DNA from 2 places in the Lachnoclostridium sp. genome. Region 1 is predicted to be linked to the other one. Evidence: riboswitches for the same ligand, from Rfam matches in the RefSeq annotation. Region 1 holds a riboswitch; the other holds the start of a gene.
What was found. Region 1 has a riboswitch for lysine ahead of RTP52_RS13670 (Na+/H+ antiporter NhaC family protein). Riboswitches for the same ligand answer to the same signal wherever they lie in the genome.
Positions count from the first base shown of each region.

Region 2: linked by a shared signal. The riboswitch ahead of dapA (4-hydroxy-tetrahydrodipicolinate synthase) and the one ahead of RTP52_RS13670 (Na+/H+ antiporter NhaC family protein) in region 1 are both predicted to bind lysine.

Region 1 covers NZ_DAMADT010000021.1:64,024-72,864, reverse strand. Annotated here, with positions in the region: gene RTP52_RS13685 (family 10 glycosylhydrolase) at 1-2,368, shown strand, start outside; gene RTP52_RS13680 (metallophosphoesterase) at 2,509-3,633, opposite strand; gene RTP52_RS13675 (hypothetical protein) at 3,832-4,086, shown strand; lysine riboswitch at 4,177-4,380, shown strand; gene RTP52_RS13670 (Na+/H+ antiporter NhaC family protein) at 4,706-6,214, shown strand; gene RTP52_RS13665 (hypothetical protein) at 6,579-7,061, shown strand; gene RTP52_RS13660 (MATE family efflux transporter) at 7,110-8,471, shown strand; gene RTP52_RS13655 (DMT family transporter) at 8,838-8,841, shown strand, end outside.
Region 2 covers NZ_DAMADT010000008.1:9,955-18,795, forward strand. Annotated here, with positions in the region: gene dapB (4-hydroxy-tetrahydrodipicolinate reductase) at 1-748, opposite strand, end outside; gene dapA (4-hydroxy-tetrahydrodipicolinate synthase) at 908-1,792, opposite strand; lysine riboswitch at 1,914-2,088, opposite strand; gene RTP52_RS07405 (single-stranded DNA-binding protein) at 2,306-2,944, opposite strand; gene typA (translational GTPase TypA) at 3,891-5,717, shown strand; gene RTP52_RS07415 (M20/M25/M40 family metallo-hydrolase) at 5,807-6,913, opposite strand; gene RTP52_RS07420 (hypothetical protein) at 7,339-8,166, opposite strand; gene ytvI (sporulation integral membrane protein YtvI) at 8,254-8,841, opposite strand, start outside.

The DNA of each region.
Region 1 (8,841 bases):
CACTGCATTAGCATTCGACGTAAAAGGAGTCGAAGGTTATGTCTCTTATAAAAAGGCAACCGTAAGCAATACACCATACATGACAGAAACCAAGAATCCAAACAAAGCAGTTGCTATGGATATTGATTTTCTTGAGGAGATGCTAGCAGAAGCACATGCAAATGGAATTAAGTTATATGCTAGTTCGAATTTCTTTACGGAAGGTAACATTGCAACAAATGATTTTGCTCTAGATATTGCAAAAAATCATCCTGATTGGGCAGAAGTATTTCAGACTCCAGAAGATAAGGGAGAATTAAAAAGCATTCTAAATTCCTCCAGAAAATCCACCTTACTTTTTGTAAATCCAGGTAATGAAGAAGTAAGGAAACATGAATTAGATATAGTAAGAGATGTACTTGAAAACTATGCTGTTGATGGTATCATCTTAGACCGTGCTAGATATGATAATCAGTATGCAGATTTTAGTGATTTAAGCAAAGAGCAATTTGCGGTATACCTTGAGGGAAAAGGAAAAACACTACAAAACTGGCCAGGTGATGCGTTCCAGATTAAGGCTGATGGATCTATGGTAACTGGACAGCATTATCTTGAATGGTTAGCTTATCGTAGTACTGTGATTGAAAGCTTTGTTTCTGAATTAAAAACTTTAATGAATCAATATGAGGTATCTCAGAATAGAAACATAGATTTAGCAGCATATGTTGGTTCCTGGTATGAGTCATATTATCAAAATGGCGTTAACTGGGCAGATTCCTCTTTTGAATACAATGAACGCCTAGGTTTCCCTATGGAAGAACTTTATGCAAAAGAGTTTGAATATTCTAAGACTAGTTATATTAAACATATTGACTTCATCATGACAGGATGTTATTACACAACCGAAGCTTTGATGCAGAAATATACAACATTAAATAACATCTTAATAAATAACAAAATTCCATTGTATGCTTCGATTGATCTAACGAATTTATCAGAAGCACCAGATCAGAGAATGATTTTCCAAGCAGCGTATCAGCATAGCGAAGGATCGATGATCTTCGATCTATGTTTTGTTGATTGGGATAAACTTCGCTGTGCGATAGCAGATACCGAATATAAGAATGCAGCAGTAATCGGGGTTTACAATCCTAAAACTCAGGATGTTTTGACAGTGGATAACATTGATACTGCCAGAGCCGAAGATAAAATAACAATTTATACCGATGCCTATGGTACAAGTACGGGTACCAATCAATGGGGCGTTGAAGTTGTTGTAGATGCAAAAGGAAACGTAACAGAATTGAAAAACCAGAGACAGGCAGCAGACTGGAACTGGGCAACACCAGAAATAAATGATAGTTTGATACCTGAAGGTGGTTTCGTATTATCAGCGGTTGATCGTTCGGGATCTCGTGTTTATAGACAGCTCCTAGCAAATACATTTCATGTTGGTGATAAAGTTGCAGCTGCTATTTTGACTGGATTCCTTGATTATGAAGAAAAAGTATATACTTCTGCTACAGCGGATATTGAAGTAAAGGTACAAATCTTTGGCCAGGATCAAAATACTGTTGTAAAGATTGGCGATAAAGAAGCAATCGCGAAAGAGGATAATAATTATTTGGCGAAGCTTAACTTAAGCAATGGTGTCAATTTGATACCAATTACCGTTTACGTGGATGGTCTTAAAGTTTTAGAGAAAACTATATCACTTACAGCTACATTAACGCCTGTAACACCAACGGTAACTCCTCCAGTAACCGGGCCATCTGAAAATGGAAATGGAGATGGAAAAGTTGAGACGGATGATAAGAATGTTGTTATAGATGACAAAATGCTTGATAATATTTCTATAAATTCTTCTATATTTAAGCTTTATGTAGGTGGTAATAAAGACAATGAGCGTCAGCTTAAGGTTAACATACCAAACTCTATCCTTAAGCTTGAAAAAGATAAGAAGGCAACTGTTGAAATTACTTATCAATCATCAAATCCTAAGGTGGCTAAAGTGGGTAAAGATGGAAATATTACCGCAGTTGCTGTTGGTAAAGCAGTGATTACTACCGCGGTTACAGTGAATGATAAGACAACTACGTTTGAAACAGTAGTAAACGTTTTGAAAGCTTCGATTAAGATTGTATACGATGATAATACAACAAAAGTAGGTACAAAAGTGACTGCACATTGTATGGCAAGTGGCTATGATATTTCAGAAATACAGTGGGGAACTACAAAGAAAAAGATTGCTGTTGTTGGTAAGAATACAGGTAAGCAAAAAGTAAATATCTCTACACAGTCCGCTGGAAAAGATGTGATTATTGTGTATGTCATGAAAGGAAAAGAAAAAGTTGTATTAGCAGAAAAGGATATTACAGTAACAAAGTAAAAGAAAAGGAGCTGTTGCACTATGTAATTAGTGCGACAGCTCTTTATTTCATTTGCCTCCCAATTTATATTTTTTCAGTAATGATAAAAAAGGTTCGCAAAGAATCATAGATTGTAAAATCCACCTTTATCACTGGGACTTTACTTAGAATTGTTTACTTGGATGATAACAATTTCGGATTTACTACCGAGCCTAAGCGGAAATCCCCAGCAACCAATACCAGAAGTCACAATAGCATTGTAGTTATCAATTTTCTTATTTCCATAATTCAGTTCATTTATATGAAATATCTTTGTAATTAAGTCGATTGGCCATATTTGACCATTGTGAGTATGCCCGGAAAGTTGTAAGTCTACTCCAAGGGAGGCAGCAGTTTCAAGTTCTAATGGCTGATGGTCTAACAGAATCATATATTTATTCATATCTAATGGTTTGATTAATTGAGATATCGTTTTTCGCTTAGAATTATGAAAATAGCTTTTGTCACTGCGTCCGATTAGATAAAAACTATGATTGATCATGATACTTTCATCCTCTAAGATTGTGATATTGTTTTTGGTAAGGTTATCAATTATATCATTTTTTGATATAGAAACGAGTGGGCGATAGCTATTTGCATCATGGTTTCCAAATACATAATAGGTACCGTAAGTACTTGACAACGTTCCAAAAGTTTGACAGGCAAGTTCCATAGTTTCTTTATCTGTACTTTCATCGAAGATATCTCCAAGTAGTAGAATAACATCGGGATTCTTTTCATTGATTTGGGTACAATATTCCTCTAATTTCTTTGCATTCATGGTAGTACCCAAATGTAGATCAGAAATCATTGCTATCGTTAACTTATCTCTTTCTAATGTTTTTTCGGTCTGCAATGAATACTCCGTAATTTCTACATGTATAGCACTGTAATAACTTAGAATCAGAAAACATATTGTGATAAGAAAGGCAAGAATACCACTGTGATAAAGCTGACTCCACTTTTTCTTAAGAGCATCTGACTTTAGAGCTTTACGAAAAACTAAGTGAAGAATATCACAGATTATAAAAGCATAAATCAAATATATAATTACGACTATAGTAACAGCAGATACTGAATATGTCAGAATCAAGCAAATTGTAATTAAAGCAATGGATAATAAATTAGGAAGCCATGTTGGATGAGTAAAACAGCGAATCCAACTAAAATTTTTAAAATGCATAAATAAATATGCCACTGCAAGTAGCATAATACTAATAATTAGTATCGTAAAGATATTAAACATTCACACATCTCCTAGCTATAGTACTTCTAATGCCTTAGTGTACCATGTTATGGCAAATAGTATCAAGCTTATTAGCATAAAAAGCTGAAAGTTTATATGTAATATATTCCAATCCCAGTAAAAACATTTGATTTTGAAAAGAATTTATTTGTATCGAGAAATTTTATAAGTTATAATAATGAAAGAAGGAGGGGTAATATGTACCGAAAAAGAATTGTTTGCGGAATTGTTGTGCTAATTGTTCTAATTGGAAGTATCATCTATCTACGAGTATCGGAAGCTCGCGGTTGGAACAAACATGATGATATCTTTACGGAAGACAACAGTATCAACCTAACTCCTACGGAAATGCCAATTGGTGATGGTGCTATGATTATTTCGCCTGGTGAATCGCATTTTGGTGATGATTTACTATTTTTAGATTTTCACTTATCTTCAAATTTCTTAACATAGAGAGGAAGAATTTCTTTAAATATGTGGTTGATTAAAGTATCGATCCATGTTATTATAGGTTCAACTATGAAAACGTCTTAGTTACATTAAGACATTGATAGAGGTGCAACAATTATGAGTACCCCATCCGTAATCAGGCTTTGGATGAAGGGAAAGGAATTGCTGCCGAAGTGGTCTTTCGCTGCCTGTGAGTAAAGATTGCTGGTCTGATGCAGAATATGTATCAGACTGTCACATGATATTAAGCAAGCATTGATTCAAATCTTTGTTTGTATGTGGAGCGCTATCATAACTGAAATCAAGCATGTGCGGAATATTCCGTTTAACTTCCTTATGTAGAATTTTAGTCATGAAGCAGCGCTAAGACTGTTTCATGGCTATTTTTTTATTTAAGGAGGATGTTATGAAAGTGAAAATGAGAAAATGGTATAGTTTCTTAATTGCCTTATTTGCGGTGATGATGTTGTTTACACCGATTACATGTAAAGCAGAAGAAAATACCACATTTAACTCTGTAGAAGAGGCGAAAGAGTATATCTCACAGCAAGAGGAATTAGCAGGTTCTGCGGGTGAGAACATAGCGGAAGCAGAACAGTATATCAAAGAAAAAACGGTACCAATGTATGCCACGATATGGGCATTGGTACCACCGCTTATTGCGATTGGTTTAGCATTAATTACAAAGGAGGTTTACTTCTCCTTATTCGTTGGTATTTTAACAGGTGCTTTGTTTTATTCTAACTTTAATTTGGAAAAGACGATACACACAGTGTTTGTATCCGGCATGATTAGTAAGCTGTCTGATGTCGGTAATGTTGGTATCTTAATCTTCTTGGTTATTTTAGGTATCATGGTATCACTTATGAACAAAGTTGGCGGTAGCGCTGCATATGGTAAGTGGGCAGGGCAGAAAATTAAGTCAAGAAGAGGAGCTATGCTATCTACTTTTGGTCTTGGAGCTTTAATCTTTGTAGATGATTATTTTAACTGTTTAACTGTTGGTAGTGTTATGAGACCGGTAACCGATAAGTATAAGATAAGTAGAGCGAGACTGGCTTACATTATTGATGCAACAGCAGCACCTATCTGTATCATCGCACCGATTTCTTCTTGGGCAGCAGCAGTGTCTGGTGTTGTTGAAGGAAATGACGGGTTTACATTATTTTTAAAATCGATCCCATATAATTTCTATGCTTTGTTAACTATTGTAATGGTAGTGGCCATGGCAATCATGCAGTTTGACTTTGGCCCTATGAGAAAGCATGAAGAGAATGCATTAAAGGGTGATCTTTTTACCACAGAGAATCGTCCATTTGAAGACGGTGAGGTAGTATCCAATGGGAAAGGAAAAGTTATCGATCTTATACTTCCGGTTCTTGTATTAATTGTTTGCTGTGTTGGTGGAATGGTTTACACTGGCGGGTTCTTTCATGGAGAAGCTAGTTTTATGGAAGCCTTTGCTAATTGTGATGCATCCCTTAGTTTAGTTTATGGTTCTTTCCTAGCTCTTGTAATTACATTCTTTTTCTATATTGTAAGAAAAGTGTTAACTCTAAAAGAATTTGCAGAATCATTAACAGATGGCTTCAAAGCTATGGTTCCAGCAATTTTAATATTAATATTTGCATGGACATTAAGTGGAATTACTAATAAGCTTGGAGCAGATGTTTTTGTGGCTAATATAGTTAAGAATAGTGCAGGAGCATTGCAATTATTCTTACCAGCAATTATCTTTGCTATTTCAGTTGGCTTGGCATTCGCAACTGGTACCTCTTGGGGAACCTTTGGTATACTTTTACCAATCGTAGTTGCTATTCTTGAGCCAGGTAGTGAGATGTTAATCATGTCAATTTCTGCTTGCCTTGCAGGTGCTGTTTGTGGTGATCATATCTCACCAATTTCTGATACTACAATAATGTCATCAGCGGGGGCACAGTGTGATCATATGAATCATGTTACTACACAGCTTCCTTATGCATTAGTTGTAGCAGCGGTAAGCATGGTATCCTATATTATAGCTGCATTTGTTCAAAATGTTTGGATTTCATTACCAATCGCTATTGCATTAATGTTAACCGTTCTTTTCATCATGAAAGCAAAATATGGTAAGGATGATGGAGTTCAATAAGTATAAATTAAATATATTATAAAAACGTTTAACAAAGATATCCCTGCTTTCATCGGAGCTAACTAGAATATAAACTAGATGGCGAGAGATAGAAAGTGGGGCTATTTTTTATTAAGGATAAGGAAGAGTTTGCTGCTCATACATTATTTTGGTAATAAGAATTGTTTGTAATTAACAAGTGACGGAAGTTATTTAGTCTCTTTAAAATTCATTATTGAAGTTCTTAAATTTAAACTTAGTGTATAATTTAAGTAATATAAATATGATTTTAATTTATATTTACAAACATATGGAAATAGTTTACTATATTAATAGCTTTAGACCAACAACATGATTGCTGTAATTAAATTAATGGAGTGAGTTTATGAACAATTTTTTATTGATAGCTGCTATTATAGTTACCATCTACGGAGTCTATAACATCATGAGACCTATTTTTATAGGGAAGAAATTACGAGATAGGTATCAGGTTATGTTTTTAGCTCCGAAATCGGTATATTTTTTCATAATCATATTTGCTTTGGCCACTATTACGAATATATTACTTTATATCCATTACAATAGTTTCATTTTTCTTTTCATTGCAAGTTTATGTTTTACCATCGGATGTACAGAATTTTCGAAAAGTTATATGATATTTTTACACGAAGGTTGGTTTATTGATGGTACATACTTTACGTTAGAGGAGGTTGTTAATCATGGAGAGTTCTACATATTACCTCATCTGAATTTTAGAAGTATTTTTAAGGTCGCAACAAAAAATAAGAAATCCTATGGATATGTATGCAAAAAGAAAGAAGGAATCATAAATAATAGGATTAGGTCAGCAGGAATTGTAAAGTCTTAATTGAATTGTTTTATGACGTCAAAGAAAAAATTACATAACGAGGAAACTATGTTTAAATTAGAAAATAAAGAAAAAAACTACTTATTATTAAAAGAAAAGAAGTTATATCAGGCATTTTTATATCTTGCGCTGCCGGTTATGGCTGCCAATCTTTTAAAATCAGTTCACGATTTGGTTGACACTTATTTCATAGGGCAGTTGGAAAATTCAGTAGCTGCCCAGGCGGGGATTTCTATTACTTGGCCATTGCTTAATATATTTCTTTCCTTAAGTTCCGGATTAGCTATAGCTGGTGTTGCTATTATCAGTCAATTTCTAGGTGCTAAGGACAAAGAGTCAGCTAGAGAATATTCTGGTTTATTATTTATCCTAAGTATAGGAATAGGTTTAGTTGTAAATGTGTTGTTGTTTTTATTTTCACCTTTGGTTCTTCATTTAATGGGAGCGAAAGGAGGGGTTTATGACTCTGGTCTAACTTACCTTCAAGTACGTTCTTTTGAAATGGTATTTCTATTCTTATTTACTGCATTCCAGTCAATGAGACAAGCAAGAGGGGATACCGTAACACCAGTCATCTTTTCAGTAATCTCCATTCTTATTAACATTGTACTTACTGCATTATTTACCAGTGTATTAAACATGGGAGTATTCGGAGCAGCAATAGCGACGCTAATAGGACAGGCTGCAATTGCTCCAGCATTATTATTCATGATGTTTCGTAAGTCTGATGAACTCTCTCTTAAAAAAGAGCATCTTAGAATAAAAATGGATACAATGAAAAAACTGATTAATATTGCGATGCCATCCGCAGTTAGCCAGGCTTTAAGTTCCTTAGGATTTCTTATTTTACAAACTGTAATCCTAAGTTATGGGGAAGTAGTGGCAGCAGCTTTTAGCTTAGGCAATAAGGTATCCAATCTATTATTGATACCGATTATGGCAATAGGTTCTATCTTAGCAGCATTTGTTGGGCAGAATATAGGAGCCTCGAATAAGGAGAGAGCAAGAAAATCATATCATATCAGCAGAAATATAGCCTTAACTTTATCAATAGTTGGATGCATTCTCATCTTTCCGTTTCAATCTAAGATTCTTAGGTTATTAACTAATGATGCGGAAACATTAAAAGTAGCGATGGAGTATATGATTTGGGTACTACTAACTCAACCATTGATGGCACTCTTTCAGAATTATATGGGAGTATTTAATGGTTCTGGTAATACAAGGTATTCCTTAATTATTTCTTCAGTAAGGCTATGGGCGATACGTTTACCTTTAATTCTTATCTTAAAGCAATTTACTAGTTTGGGTAGAAGTGGAATTTGGTATGCAATGGTGATTAGTAATATTATAATCTTAATATTGGCACAGAATTTATTTCGTAATGTTGACTTTGAGAGAAAAGTGTAATCTTAAACCTAAGGTTTTGATGTATGCAGAGAGAAGAGTTTTGCATTTTTAATTTTAATCTACTTGTATGCAGCCAGAATGGATTTACTATGTATAATCAAAAACAAAAAGAACATTATGATAGTAAAGTAAAGAATTATGACAGAAATCAATTTTAAATAAGTGAAGGTTATTACGATTCCAAATTTAGTTATTTTTGAAGTGGAAGGGAAGAATGAAGAAGAAAAGGAATATACTTATTATAGAGATAAACTTCAAAGGATGAAATGATTAGTCCTTTCTTGTATTTTGTGTAAACAAATAAAATAGTACTTGTATTGTGATAACCTTCCGTATACAATAAGTAAGGATGAGGAGGTTATCACAATGC
Region 2 (8,841 bases), on a different contig from region 1:
TCACATCAGTCATGGAATAAAGTCCTGGACCTTTACCCGCTAAATATTTTGCAGCTGTAATAGCTCCCTTGGCAAAGATAGCTTTGGAATAAGCAGTATGCTTAAATTCGATCACCTCATCCGTACCTGCAAAGATTACTTCATGCTCACCAACGATATTACCGCCACGAACTGCACTGATACCAATCTCTTTTTTATCACGTTTTTCACGTACCTTGGAACGGTCATACATGTAATGATATTCATTATTCAGAGCCTCATTGATAGCATCTGCAAGTGCAAGTGCTGTTCCGCTCGGTGCATCCACTTTTTGATTATGATGCTTTTCTATAATTTCAATATCAAAGTCTGCCCTCGCAAGCACATTCGCTGCAACACTAACTAATTTTAGTAACGTATTTACACCCAATGACATATTGGCAGAGCGAAGGATTGCAACTTCTTTCGAGGCTTCTTCAATTTTCTTAATATCCTCCTCTGAATAACCCGTTGTACATAATACCAAAGGAAGATTTCGTTTTTTAGAAACTCGAAGTAACACCTCTAAGCTCTTAGGAGATGAAAAATCAATGACTGCATCTGCTGCAACCGTACACTCTTCTAGATTTTTAAATACCGGATATGGATTTCTTCCATCATCAAAAACATCCACACCAGCAACAATCTTTGCATTCTCATCCTGCGCAACCAAATTACTGATTACCTGTCCCATCCTTCCGTTACAGCCAACCATTATTATCTCTGTCATGATTTCACCTTTCCTTTGCCTTTTCTATCTGTATTGGCAGGGAATCGTATTAATGATTCCCTGCACATTATTCTTTCATAGAAAGATTCTTCTATACCAAAAATCTTTATAATATTTTCATTCATTGTATTTTAATTAATTAATTTATTAAATTCCTGATTAAATCAAACCAACTTTTTTCATTTCTTCAGCAAGAACCTTGGCATGAGCATCTTCCATCTCAGTTAATGGACTTCTTAAAGGACCCACTTCAAATCCCATAAGGTTAAGTGCTTTCTTTACCGGTATTGGATTTACCTCGCTAAATAATGCATTGATCACTGGTAAATACTTTAACTGAAGATCTAAGCTGCCTTTCGTATCCCCTTCAAGAAATTTTGCCACAATATCATGTGTTTGTCTAGGTGCAATATTGGATAATACAGATATAACTCCAAGACCTCCTAAGGACATTACTGGTACGATAGAATCGTCACATCCAGAATAAATATCTAGTTTACCTTCACATGCATGTGCAAGTTCTGCAACCTGAGCCATATTACCCGTAGCTTCCTTCATAGCAACAATGTTATCTACCGTCTTAACTAAGGTAGCAGCTGTCCCTGGTAGGATATTGCAACCTGTTCTGGAAGGAACATTATATAGCATAACTGGAAGATCAATAGACTTAGCAATCGCAGTAAAATGATCTATTAATCCATTTTGAGTTGCTTTATTATAATAAGGAGTTACTAAAAGTACAGCATCCGCTCCTGCAACCTGTGCTTCCTTTGATAAGTATATCGCTGTTTCTGTACAATTTGATCCAGTTCCAGCAATCACTGGTACTCTTTTCTTTGTGTATTCTATTGCAAAACGAATGCACTCGATATGTTCTTCATGTGTCAGGGTAGATGATTCTCCTGTTGTACCACATATTATTATACTATCAGTTCCATTGTTAATTTGAAAATCAATAAGCTCACCTAGCTTTTCGTAATTAACTTCTTTGTTTTCCTTAAATGGTGTAACAATAGCCACACCAGCACCAGTAAAAATCGCCATAATAGCACCTCCATGGAATAAATTGGCATAAAAAAAGCCGACGCGGAGTCGACACTAAAGAATTCTACTGCATTACCAAGTGATACCCTAACGCTTTCTAAATAGGATATGATTGATTCATTCTTTAGGTAGCTCTCCATCAAAAACTTGATGACAGTCCCATGATTCTTAACCATACGACCAGCCTTACATACACAGGATATCTAAAGCTTCGGCATCTCATCCTTTCAACAATCCTCACTTATGCCTGACATATCCGATCGTTTACTGATAATTGATGCACCTCTACCAATTGTTGTTCAATTGTAAGGTAATATTATCATCACAATCCTCTATTGTCAACCCAATCTCACACGTATTTCTAAATTCTGCGCTTTGACTCCATTCATTCCATCTTTATAATTATTATATTCGTAACATAAAAAAAGGGTGTTGCTTCACACCCTTCTTTTTATTATGTTATATATGGAAAGCAGTGTCCCTTCTTGCAACTAGTAAGCAAAAAGGCTTTCATTATTCTTCCTCACTATTCACATACTCTAGTTTACTTACAGAAACTTCATATGCTACTCTCTTTTCAAAATCAACTTCACCAGTCTTCTTCTGATACTCACGACTTTGAATTCTGCCCCATACCTGAATATGTCCACCAACTTCGAAGCTTTCTGCAAATCTAGCATTTCTTCCCCAGCAAATGCATGGAATGTAATCTGACTTACCATATGGACGATTTACAGCAAGTAAGATATCAGCAATTTCTCTTCCTAAAGGTGTCTTGCGATATACTGGTGGTTTGCAAACAAAACCATCTAAGAAAATGAAGTTTGGCTTTGCACCTTCGGATTCTTCCTCGGTCACTTTAATCTCTCTTGCAAATACAGAAAGTACTAACCGATTCTTACTGTCTTCATGACGATTATAGGAACGGAATTGTCCGCTAACTTCTACGAACTTTCCTTTATAATTTCCTTTCACCTCAATCAAACGTTCTGATACCATTACTGGTATTACATCAAATGAGTTACTTAATCTTCCTACAAGTACCTCCAATAAATAGAAGCCTTCTCCAAAGACTTCATGGCTAAAAGTAAATTCACTGATTACCTCGCCTGCAACACTTACTTGATTGTTATCAAATACTTTATCTGTCATGCTGTATGACTCCCTTCTCTTCTTCTGGTTCGTTCAGATTTTCTCTACAACTAATTTGTATTCTATCTGTCTTCATTATATAAGGAAAATATTTACAAATCAATCATTTTTGGTATTCAATTTTTGACAATATTCTTGTCAAAGTACTCCCAACCTCGTTTCACTGTACCATTTTCCTCATAATTTCAGTTCTTTGTGTTGCTATATTCATCCTTACAGTAACTAATTTAGTTAGAACACAATTTCTTTTAATCACTTCTATCTGTAAAGAAAAACTTTGAAAACTTTGGTTTCTCTGGAAATGTTTTACTTGTGAATTTTTACTAATTATAACCTAGAATCACAGTGAAAACAAGTTATTTTTTTGTTAAGAATTGTTATTTTTTTATTACAATTTGTCGTATTTTGCTTAAATATAAGCAGAATTTCCCTTATATAAATTTTTATTGTTTCGATTAAGGTAAATTAGCCATAATACATTTACCTTAATCAATTTACTATGGTAATTTTACTATGGTAAATTTACCATTACATCTATGTTAGTTATGTGGATAAAGGTCGGAAAATATACTTATACTTTTAAATAAATCTATCTTGTATCAGAAACAGTTCTTAAAAAAATATCTTCCTATTTAAAATGATTTAAATTTATAACCAAAGATACATCAGTTAAAGTGGATATTCGCAATCCACTTTAAGAAGCGGAGGACTTCCCTGTTGAGGTTAAACTGGAAATAAAATATTCCAGTTCCTAATGATAATTGAATAAACATCTTTATTCATAACAAGGAAAAGTTCGCATTATTTTCCTTGAATAACAGCGCTCACCTAACCTACCATAAAGTAAAAACAAGAATTTTCTTGTAAATTCACGAAAATATGTTACAATACAAAAGTTGAACAGTGAACGATTAATTGATGGACCATTAAAGAAAGAAGGTTTCAAATGAATACGAAACGTGAAAATGTAAGAAATATCGCAATTATTGCCCATGTCGATCATGGTAAGACTACGCTCGTAGACGAGCTTCTAAAACAAAGCGGTGTATTCCGTACCAATCAAGTTGTAGAAGATCGTGTCATGGACTCAGGTGACATAGAAAAAGAACGTGGTATTACTATCCTAGCGAAAAATACGGCAGTTACTTATAAAGATGTAAAAATTAATATCATCGATACTCCTGGCCATGCGGACTTTGGTGGAGAGGTTGAACGTGTTCTTAAGATGGTAAATGGTGTTGTACTTGTAGTAGACGCCTTTGAAGGTGCCATGCCACAGACGAAATTCGTTCTTAAAAAAGCTTTGGAGCTTAGCTTACCAGTTATTGTATGTATTAATAAAATTGACCGCCCAGAAGCTAGACCAACCGAAGTTATTGATGAAGTGTTAGAACTCTTCATTGACCTAGATGCAAGTGAAGAACAACTTGACTGTCCATTTGTCTTCGCTTCTGCAAAATCAGGAATCGCAATTCTTGAATTAGATCATACTCCAAAGAATATGGAGCCACTTTTTGAGACTATCCTTGAATACATTCCTGCACCAGAAGGTGATCCAGATGCAGGTACTCAAGTACTCATTAGTACCATCGACTATAACGAATACGTAGGACGAATTGGTGTAGGTAAAGTTGATAATGGTATACTCCGTGTCAATCAGGATGTTGTTATTGTAAATGAACATGAGCCAGATAAGTTTAAAAAGGTAAAAATAAATAAGCTTTATGAATTCGAAGGTTTGAAAAAGGTAGAAGTAAACGAAGCAACTATAGGTTCTATCGTTGCTGTCTCCGGTATCTCAGACATTCATATTGGAGATACCATCTGTTCTACTGATAATGTAAACCCAATTCCATTCCAAAAGATTTCTGAGCCAACCATTGCAATGCACTTTATCGTTAATGATAGCCCTCTTGCTGGACAAGAAGGTAAGTTTGTAACATCAAGACATTTAAGAGAACGTCTCTTCCGCGAATTAAATACTGACGTCAGCCTTCGTGTAGAAGAAACCGATACAACAGAAAGCTATAAAGTATCTGGCCGTGGTGAACTTCACTTATCCGTATTAATTGAGAACATGCGCCGTGAGGGCTTTGAATTTGCTGTTAGTAAAGCAGAAGTATTATATCGCCATGATGAAGCTGGTAAAAAGCTTGAGCCAATGGAAAGAGCCTACCTTGACGTTCCAGAAGAATTCTCCGGTACAGTTATCGAAAAATTAAGCCAGAGAAAAGGTGAACTCATTGGTATGTCAACTGCAAACGGAGGATACACTCGTCTAGAGTTTTCCATCCCTGCAAGAGGCCTAATTGGATACCGTGGTGAGTTCATGACCGATACGAAGGGAAATGGTATTATCAACACTTCTTTCGATGGTTACGGCCCTTATAAAGGTGATATCCAGTATCGTAAGCAAGGTAGCTTGATTGCTTTTGAATCTGGTGAAGCAATTACTTATGGTTTATTCAATGCTCAAGAGCGTGGTTCCTTATTCATTGGACCAGGTGAAAAGGTATATTCCGGTATGGTAATTGGACAAAATGGTAAGGCTGAAGATATCGAGATTAACGTATGTAAGAGAAAACAGCTTAGTAACACTCGTTCCTCCAGTGCAGATGAGGCACTTCGCCTTACAACACCTAGAGTATTAAGCTTAGAGCAAGCGCTAGAATTTATCGATACCGATGAGTTATTAGAGGTTACTCCAAAGAGCTTAAGAATTAGAAAGAAGATTCTTGATCCTACGATGAGAAAGAGATCAAATAGAAATTAATTATTAGATACTCCGTTATAGTTAATTGCAGAAAACCCCAAACTCCTTATAAATCTAAGAAGTTTGGGGTTTTCTTATGCCTATGATAATTATACCGTCATTAGCTCATAAACGATTTTACTACATTTTATAAGTTCAGAAACTAAAGTATACTCTTCTGTGGAATGCACCTTGTTCATTCCACATGCTATGACAATTCCGGTGATTCCATGAAGAACAAAATTATTATTATCACTTCCTCCAAAGGTCTCTATATATTTGGTCGGAATTTCTAGCTTATTGCAAGCTTCTTCATATTTCATAACGACAGGATTCGTTCTGTCTATTTCATAGGCGATACAGCCAAAGGATGTCATAAAATCACACTCTGCACCGTATTTTTTCGCAGTAGCTTTAAAAATATCTTGAATTTTATCTACTTCAAGCACAGCTTTCTCATGGTTCAAGCTTCTAGCTTCTCCTTCGATAACGCAAGCTTCCGATACAATATTTTTTGCCAAACCACCAGAAATTTTGCCTATGTTTACTGTTGTAATCTCATCAATACGCCCTTGTTTTACCTGGCAGGTAGCATCTGCTACCGCAGCAATTGCATTTATCCCATTCTCTGGAGCAAATCCTGCATGAGCTGCTTTTCCAACCATCTTAGCGGTAAAAGAAACAAGTGTCGGTGCGCTTAGTGCCGCTGTCCCAACTTCTCCGGTTAAATCAAGGACATATGCTTCCTTTGCACGAATTAAGGAATAGTCGAAAACCTCGCTTCCTCGTATATAGACTTCCTCCGCAATCGCAAATAGTACCTCAATACTACGATGGGGAATGCCGTGTTCTTTTATTGTTCTTATCGCTTCTAAGATAGCAACAATACCGGAAATATCATCCGCTCCAAGCACAGTAGTGCCATCACTGGTGATTCTCCCATCCTTGTGAACCACTGCTTTTTTATTCCTTGAAGGTTCCACCGTATCCATATGAGCTGAAAAAAGAATTGGATCTCCTGGCAGTTCTCCTTGTAAAAAACCATAGATATTGCCGCAGTTTCCGTTATAATGTTCCCCTGCCTTATCTTCCATAACCTCAAATCCTAGTTCCACAAGATAGGTTTTTAACTGATCCGCCATTTCCCGTTCCCCAAAAGAGGGAGAATCAATCTCAACTAATTTACAAAATTCCTTTACAATACGTTCTTCCTTCATATTAACTAAAACCACCTTTTATAATTTTTATCTATATGCTTACAAGAATACTCCCAACCTCTTAGGTGGGAGATGAATCTTCACTTGAAATAATGAAACACTGTCCTTCAGAATTGTTTGATATACCACTTTTATCTTTCATCCTTTTTCTTTTTAAATACTTACATATCACCACTCTAGGACATTGGTAAGCAAAAAATATTACTCTAACTAACTTGCTAGGATATAAATGAAAAAATATTACTCCAGACATCCTAAGATATAGATGAAAAAAATATTACTCCAACAATCTTCCTAGGATATAGATGAAAAAAATATTACTCCAACAATCTTCCTAGGATATATATGAAAAAAACAGTTCGCGAAGTAAGATAACTCATAATCCGCGAACCGTTTTTCATTATGTATTACACAACTTACTATTGTTATATTTCTTTATATGTATTCGTTGAAAATAAAGTATCTCTTCCAAGTGCCTGACTGAGTCTCTGTTGTAGATACTTCGGAAAATCTTGATAGCGTTTTATTTGGAAATTACCAAACATCTTACCGTATACATTTCTTAGACAGTCTTTCGTTAAGATTTTGCTATTAAGGCTTTCTATTAAATCCTCCGTAGCCTTTCTCTCCATTGATAAGATAGCAATAAAAGCTTTATTTCCATACCAACCACATGCATTATGGACACAGTCTAAAATATCCTTATCATTTCGACTTAACTTATCAGGGTTCATTTCAATTGTGCGAATCCCCTGCTTCTTAAGCACCTCGTAGAGGTTTAAATAAGGCATCTGATTGTAAGTCAATTGTGCATCTTCTTCAAATATCTCTTCTCCAAAAAAAACTAAAGAAAGTATTTGAGAGTAATATAATATATATTCAATCTGCCTAACATTAATTTCAGCATTAGTCTGATTAATGATATATTGTGTTGCTGCATGAAGCTTCGAGCGCATCATGACTTCCAACACAGCTTTTTTACTTTTCTTGAAAGCCACATTAGTAATTTTATTTTGGTTCTCCATAAGGATACGATAATAATACATTGGGCTTTCTGCGATCTCTTGTAATTTTTCTGTATATTCTGAAGTTGGAATATCTCCTTCCAGATAGCGAATTACTGTGGTCTCTCCCCACCCCAGTAACTTTGCCAATGGCTTTTTCCCAATGTTGTACATATCCAAAATCTCTCGGATTTGGTTTACGCTGATGATTTTTTCCTTCGATGATTTTCCTATTACATCCCCGCTCATATTAATCCTTTCCCTTCAAATTGGTTCCCCTCTTAGATATATCCATTCTTTTGAGTCTGATGCATTTTGGGCTGATTGTTCTAAAATTTAGTACTTTCTGAAATCATTGATACCAGCAGCTATTATCTTGACACCTCGTATGATACGTTCAAACATTCCAAGTCGATAAAGACTAATTAGTACCATTCCTACTGGAATACCAAAGATCAGACCAACAAATCCATATAGTTTATACCCAATAAACATAAAGATGAGGGTTTGAAAAGGTTTGACTCCAATGCTGTCTCCTACCATTTTAGGTTGTAATACCTGTTTAATGATTTGGCAAGCAAGATATAGTACTAATATCACTATGGCTTCTACATAATTTTCATTTATAAATGAAATAACTGACCATGGCCAGAATACTAATCCTGTTCCAAACACCGGTAAAAAATCGATGACTGCTATGGCAAGGGCTAGTAAAAATGAATAGCTTATTCCCATAAACTCAAATGTTAGAAACATTACCACCATAAGTATCATCATAATTTTAAACTGAGCTTTAAAATAGCCCCCAACTGCTGTTTTAAAATTATCGCTGATGATACGGTTAAATCGCTTCACAGACTCTGGTAAAATTTTGTTTACAGCTGTAATTATCTTATCCCGGTCTACAATAAAGAAGTAAGTAGC